Regions from separate parts of the uncultured Barnesiella sp. genome, predicted to be linked through region 2. Evidence: riboswitches for the same ligand, from Rfam matches in the RefSeq annotation. Region 2 holds a riboswitch; each other region holds the start of a gene.
What was found. Region 2 has a riboswitch for cobalamin ahead of Q1K76_RS09900 (leucine-rich repeat protein). Riboswitches for the same ligand answer to the same signal wherever they lie in the genome.

Region 1 (2,202 bases), on a different contig from region 2:
ACTTCAGCCGTGAGCTGTTGAAGCGCATGGAGATTAAGGGCATCGACTACGGCTTCCTCACCCTCCATTCGGGCCTGGGTAACTTCCGTGAAATCGATGTCGAAGACCTTACCAAGCACAAAATGGACTCGGAGCAGCTGATTGTGACCCCCGAGCTCGTCGAGCTCGTCAACCACGCCAAGGATGGCGGCCACAAGGTGTGCGCCGTGGGTACCTCGGTGATGCGGGGTATCGAGAGTGCGGTCAGCACCGGCGGCCACATGAAGACCTACGACGGCTGGACCAACAAGTTCATTTTCCCGCCCTACGACTTTACGGTAGCCACCAGTCTGGTGACCAACTTCCACATGCCGCTTTCGACCATGCTGATGATGGTAGCGGCATTCGGCGGATATGAAATTGTCCTCGAGGCCTACGATGCTGCCCTCAAGGAGGGGTATCGTTTCGGTGCCTATGGCGACGCCATGCTCATTCTGTAATTGGTAAGATATCAGGGACGCTCTTGTCCCGGAAGATACAGAGAACCTTGTTGCACCTTGGGGACAAACGGTGCGGCAAGGTTCTCTCTCTTATAGAGAGATTACTATCTCGCCTTTTTTATTATGTTGCTGGAATAGATAACAATTTGGTTGATTCGATTGGATATCCGATTGAACAATGGAATAGATGCCTTTTTTGCTGTTTTATAGCAGTATAGTTTCCATATGGGAGTTGGTATGGGCCTCTATTCGTTGCTGGTTTCAGGAAACTTTTTTCTATTCTGGTTTTCAAAAGTTTCCCGAAAAAGGAAACTTTTGTCTCGAAATTTGTTGTTTGGTTATCGCGAATTTGTGTAACTTTGTACCCGCATTCCGGTTCGGCCCCGTTGTACGATGGTGTCGATAAAAAGGGAATCGGGTGAGAATCCCGAGCAGTCCCGCTGCTGTAATTCCTGTGAAAGTCCCGTGACACGAGCCACTGACGAGAATCTGTTTCTGTAATGTCGGGAAGGCGTCATCGGGGCAGGGAAGAGCCAGAAGACCTGCCGGAGTGAGAGAGAAGCAAAAGGACGTTCGAGGAGACGTCCGCAGTATCCAACCCTAAACAACTTATCAACATGGATTATGCAGGCATTACCATTGCCAAGCGCGATGGTGCCCAAGAGAGTTTCTCGATTGCCAAAATCGAGCGGGCTATTGCCAAGGCCTATCGGGCCGATGGTATCGACGACGAAACTGCGGTGAAACAGATTGCCGGCGAGGTGGCCGCCGCCATCGACAAGAGCGAGATTTCGGTCGAGGAGATTCAAGATCTGGTCGAGCGCCATCTGATGCGGCGCAACCCTTCGGTGGCCAAGCGCTTCATCATCTATCGCGAGTGGCGCACCAAGGAGCGCGAGAAACGCACCTCGATGAAGCAGGTGATGGACGGCATCGTGGCTGTCGAGAAGAACGACGTGAACCTGAGCAACGCCAACATGTCGTCGCATACGCCGGCCGGGCAGATGATGACCTTCGCCTCGGAGGTGACCAAGGATTACGCCTACAAGTATCTGGTGGGGGTGCGCTACGGGCGGGCGCACCGCGAGGGCGACATTCACATCCACGACCTCGACTACTATCCCACCAAGACGGCCACCTGCGTGCAGTACGACCTGGAGGATATTTTCAACCGCGGTTTCCATACCAAAAACGGAACCGTGCGCACGCCTCAGTCGATACAGAGCTACGCCACGCTGGCCACTATCGTGTTCCAGACCAACCAGAACGAGCAGCACGGCGGGCAGGCCATCCCGGCTTTCGACCACTTCATGGCACCGGGGGTGCTGAAGAGTTTCCGCAAACATCTCGAGACGGCCATCGACTTCATCTTGCGCCTGCATGGCGAGAGCGACCATCCGTCGCTGCGAGAGGCGATAGCCGACTCGGTCGCCTCGATAGCCGATACGGAGGTGCAACAGGCTGCACTGGCCGACCGCCTGCAGACTCTGGGCCTGACTCTCTCGGCCAATGAGTTGCGCACCGCCTGGACACAAAGCTACGAGACTACCCGCAAGGATACCCACCAAGCCATGGAGGGATTGGTGCACAACCTCAACACCATGCACTCGCGGGGTGGCAACCAGGTGGTTTTCAGTTCGATAAACTACGGTACCGATACCTCGCCCGAGGGGCGCATGGTCATACGCGAGCTGCTCTCGGCTACAACCGAGGGGTTGGGCCA
Region 2 (2,202 bases):
GCCACCACGGCCTTTTCGCCCACGGTGAGGGTGACCGGGTCGGTCGATACCGAGCCCAGCCGGTTTCCGGCCACACAATAGTAGCTGCCGGCATCGGCCGTCGTAGCCGACGCTATCGAGTAGACAGCCTTCACGGCCCCTTCGATGGCGACCTTGTCCTTATACCACTGATAGGTGAGGCTGTCGCCCCGGAATACCGGCACAAAAGCGGCCGGCTCGCCCGGCGACACCACCAGGCTCTCGGGCTGACTCTTTATCGAGGGTTCGGTGAGCCCGTTCTTGGCGGCAGCGGCCAGCGGTTTCCAGTCATACGACTGCATGCCGGCCGAGAAATTCCAACCGTCCCAACACCCGTCGGTGAGCTTACGGCCCGAGATTCCCATGTTGCTGTAATACCACGAATCGCTATCGGCCGACTTCGTCCAGTACGACCAGTAGCCCTGATACCACCCCGACTGCCAATAGTCCTCGGGGTCGGTACAGCTCCACCCGTCGTAGGAGTAGCCCGACATGGGTATCAATCCCAACTCGTTGGCCTGCCGCACCTCACCATCCTTGACGATGGCAAAATCGCCGCTCTTGTTCACATCGTAGCCTAAGCCCGAGACCGTGCTGCCGAACGCCGTGCCCGACTCCGAGGCAATGACAAACCGCGGGTCGGCTGCCGCAATGGCCGTAATCATGGTGGCGCCGGTAGCCTCGCCGTCCCAGCGGAAGCCCCACACCAGGGCACTCTCCTCGCCGTCGACATTCCACTGCACCGCCAGAGCCGCCCGGTTGGCGCCCTCGCCGGTCCAGTTTTCAATCATTTCCATCGTGAAGGTTCCATCGGCAATAGCCCGAGGCGATACCTGCTGCACGGCGGTAGGGTGCGGCCGCCCCTGCACAAGTATCTGTGCCGGCAACTGCATCACCGCAAACAGCAAAAGCATGAAAACATAAATCTTTTTCATTTCGGTTAAATCTTTAAGTATTAAAATTGAACAATCGTTTTTGCCATTTCAATACTTGCAAGATATGGTTTACCCCTGCCCATGGAACCGCCTCCGGCCTGCCGGCCCGGAATCGTTTTTTGCCACAGCTCATACCTCGCAAGCTATCGGGACAATACGCACGGCAGGTCTTCTGACTCACTCCGGCAGCCGAGGCCTTCCCAATCGCACGGATCAGTGACTTGTCTCTCGGCTCCTTTTCGATGGAGTTCACAGCAGCGGGACTGTTCGGGACTCACACCCGATTCCCTTTTAATCGGCCTTCAACGGGCCGAACCGGTGCGCACTATACGCTATTTTATTCTTACTATTCTATCTCTCTTTTTCTTACTTTTCCTCGATGTGCAAATCGGTCACTCCGGCCACCTCGGTCGAGCACTCGCCCAACCAGCCGTTGAACTGATTGACACCGGTATAGATCTTGATAAAGTCGATGCCCTGCAAATGCACGGGATTGCCCTCGGCATCGACCGCCCAGTCGATTTTGAAGTTGGACTTTTCGCTGTCGTTGGGGTGGTTGTCGGCATAGCCCCAATCGTAGGCATAGAGCACATAGTAAGAGCCGTTGCCGCTCTCGTCGACGGCATTGTCGGGCAAGCGGGTGCCCTCGAACGTGAGCGTCTCGTCGGAGAGCCACTGCGGGTAATAGGATTGCTTGTGGAAAACGACCTTCGACACGTAGCCGGTCCCGCCCTGGTTGTCGGTCCAGCGCACATAGGTCGAGTCGGTCACGCTGGTATCGGTACCGGGCACCGGAGTCTTGTTTTCGTCGGGGCGGTAATAGGTGATTCCGTAATTTTTCACCGTCTCTTCCTTGTGATATTCACTGCCGGCCAGTTCGTACCACTCGTCATCGGGGAGGCCGTTGCCGTTGACATCGACCGATACCATCACGATACCGGGCTCGCTGCTGCCGCCCGATGCGGCAGTGGGTTTGCCCGTGGAGTAGAAGGCATTGCCCAAGACCTTGAAGTCGTATTCGCCGGGACGGTTGACAATCGTATGGTCAAATCCCACGACGATATAACCGCCGTAACCGCCCAGCGACACCATCGTACCGGCATTGTAGGCCAGACAGTCCTCGGCCTTCTGCCGCATGGTCTCCTCGGTATCGCCCTCGCTATACTCGGGCAGCTCGTTGACAAACTGCCCCGGAGCCGGGCGATACTCATGCACCCGGGTGATGTAGGGGCTGTAAGCTACCTCCTCC
Region 3 (2,202 bases), on a different contig from region 2:
TCCCGAGCCTACGGTCGTCGAGGTAGAGGTCATCACCCACATCCGGCCGTCGTCGGCGCCCTGAATGCCCAGCACACGGTTGATCATGCAGGGGATGCTGTACGGGAACGAAATCGACGTCACGGCATCGCTCTCGGTCGAGAGCTCGAGAATCTTGCTCAAATAGCCCGACTTGAAGGTGTAGGCCTTGCCTCCCATCGTCACGAAGCGGCTCTTCGGCGCACCGTCCGAACCGGTCACGAAGGTCAGCGACTTGGCCGTGGGGTCGAAACGGTAGATACCGGCGTTGTCGCGGATATAGAGATGCTGCTCGTCGAGCACGGCGATATGCGTGGGCCAGTCGAGCCCCTGCAGGTCGTCGTTCGTGTAGGCGGCCGTCCGCTTCAAGGTGTGGGCATCGGCCACCACCAGCATGCCGTCGTTTTCGAACACCATGCCGTTGGGGTTCTTGTTGCCATTCTGCGAGATGATATAGACCTTGCCGTTACAGAACGCCATGTCCTGTGCCACGTTGCCCAGCTCGGTACCGTTGACCGTCTTGTAGGCATCGGCCACCACATACCCCTCGGGCGAAATCCAGGTGAGCGAGCCGTTCTCGGTAGTCATGTTCCCCTCGTTGAGCACAAAGACCCCGGCCGGGTCGTCAAAGGCATTCAGGCAATACAGCTCCACCTTTTGCGAAAGGTTCTTCCCGCCTGCGCCCGCTACCGTGACGGTGAGCGTAGCTTTTGTTTCGGCATCGGCCGTGGCCGAGATTTCGATTTTCCGGGCATCCTGGTCGACCGTTGCACTCCACCCGGCGGGCAGCGATTCGGTCTTGACCGACTGCACATGCTCTGCCGCATAGGCAATCTCTACTTGGGTATCGGGAACCACAAATACCGGCACATCGGTTGCAACAGCCGTTGTCCACTCAAACTTCGGGTCGGGCATCGGTTCTTCACTCTCTTTCGAGCAACTGCCCATAATCAGAGCTACCGCTACCAGCAGCACGCCCCACATCTTTCTTACTTTCATCATTCTACTTTTGGATAAAAATCTATTATTTAACAGGTTATTGAAAATTTGCAAAACAAGGTCCCGGGCTGGAGAAGAGACGGCAAGCCCGGCCGTTGCCATATTGTCAAGACGGCAACGCGTCGTGCCTGCCTGTTCCCGGGCAGATGCCCCAACAGGTTTACACAGTACCCCGACACGGGTTATGAATGGCTCGAAAAGCCTGAAAAAAGTATATAGCATTTACGTCGTACATTTAACCGTCCTGTCCACGGGCTCGATTAAAAACAAAAACTGACGGCAGGTCTTCTGACTGACTCCCCACTCGAGGCCTTCCCGATATTGCAATCAGTGGCGTATAGAATTCGAGCGGTTGGCGGAGCTTCACAGCAGCGGGACTGTCCGGGATTTTCACCCGATTCCCTTTTAATCCTCGAGGCCCGGCGGGCCTTTTGGAACCAATCGGCTGTAAAATTAGTATTTTTTTCTGGAGAAAGATAACTTTTTGCTTCCTACTTCAAACAGATTGTATATGGTGCAGCTTATAGTCTTTATCCTCAGCGGTCTTGACAACACACTCCCCCCACAAAAAAAGCATGAGCGCATATAGCCGAGATGCGGCTGTATGCGCTCATGAGTTTCTCTGAAGAAGTTTTGCCGGTTCTCTCCTACACCGGCTCCATTTTTTTCTATACTGCCAAACTTATCTTACCAGAACCTTCTGGCCGCCGATAATGTAGAAACCGTTCGGCAGATTCTCGGCAGCAACCTCCCGAGGTACGTTGGCCCGCACCTTCATGCCTTGCAAATTGAAGACATCGACACGGACACTTCCCGAATCCACACGGTCGGAGACCACAGACTCGATGCCCGAACTCGCCGATTGCCCCTCGAGTATCCAGGCATTCAGCTCCTTTACCCGGGTCGTGGCCGAGGCAAAGGCTTCGATGCCGTTGGCATCGGCTTCGGTGGGGAAGACACGGATGGAGGTAGCCCACTTGTCGTTCACGAAGATGTCGAGGATGGAGTGGTCGATAAAGATATTTATCTTCAGCTCACTCCCCACGGCCGGACGCTCGGGCAAGATGCAACGATAGACACCGTCGTATACGCCGGCGTCGTTGGTCAACCGAGGCAGGGCGCTGAAGTCGGCCACGAGTTCACCCGTTGCCGGAGTGTACGAAACAACGGCCTCGGCACTGCCGC

Region 1: linked by a shared signal. The riboswitch ahead of Q1K76_RS07640 (anaerobic ribonucleoside triphosphate reductase) and the one ahead of Q1K76_RS09900 (leucine-rich repeat protein) in region 2 are both predicted to bind cobalamin.
Region 3: linked by a shared signal. The riboswitch ahead of Q1K76_RS09375 (DUF5074 domain-containing protein) and the one ahead of Q1K76_RS09900 (leucine-rich repeat protein) in region 2 are both predicted to bind cobalamin.

Annotation. Positions count from the first base shown of each region.
Region 1 covers NZ_CAMMHD010000012.1:18,988-21,189, reverse strand. Annotated here, with positions in the region: gene queA (tRNA preQ1(34) S-adenosylmethionine ribosyltransferase-isomerase QueA) at 1-479, shown strand, start outside; cobalamin riboswitch at 836-1,044, shown strand; gene Q1K76_RS07640 (anaerobic ribonucleoside triphosphate reductase) at 1,097-2,202, shown strand, end outside.
Region 2 covers NZ_CAMMHD010000018.1:24,236-26,437, forward strand. Annotated here, with positions in the region: gene Q1K76_RS09900 (leucine-rich repeat protein) at 1-953, opposite strand, end outside; cobalamin riboswitch at 1,098-1,288, opposite strand; gene Q1K76_RS09905 (cell surface protein) at 1,320-2,202, opposite strand, start outside.
Region 3 covers NZ_CAMMHD010000016.1:58,389-60,590, reverse strand. Annotated here, with positions in the region: gene Q1K76_RS09375 (DUF5074 domain-containing protein) at 1-1,020, opposite strand, end outside; cobalamin riboswitch at 1,278-1,474, opposite strand; gene Q1K76_RS09370 (LamG-like jellyroll fold domain-containing protein) at 1,700-2,202, opposite strand, start outside.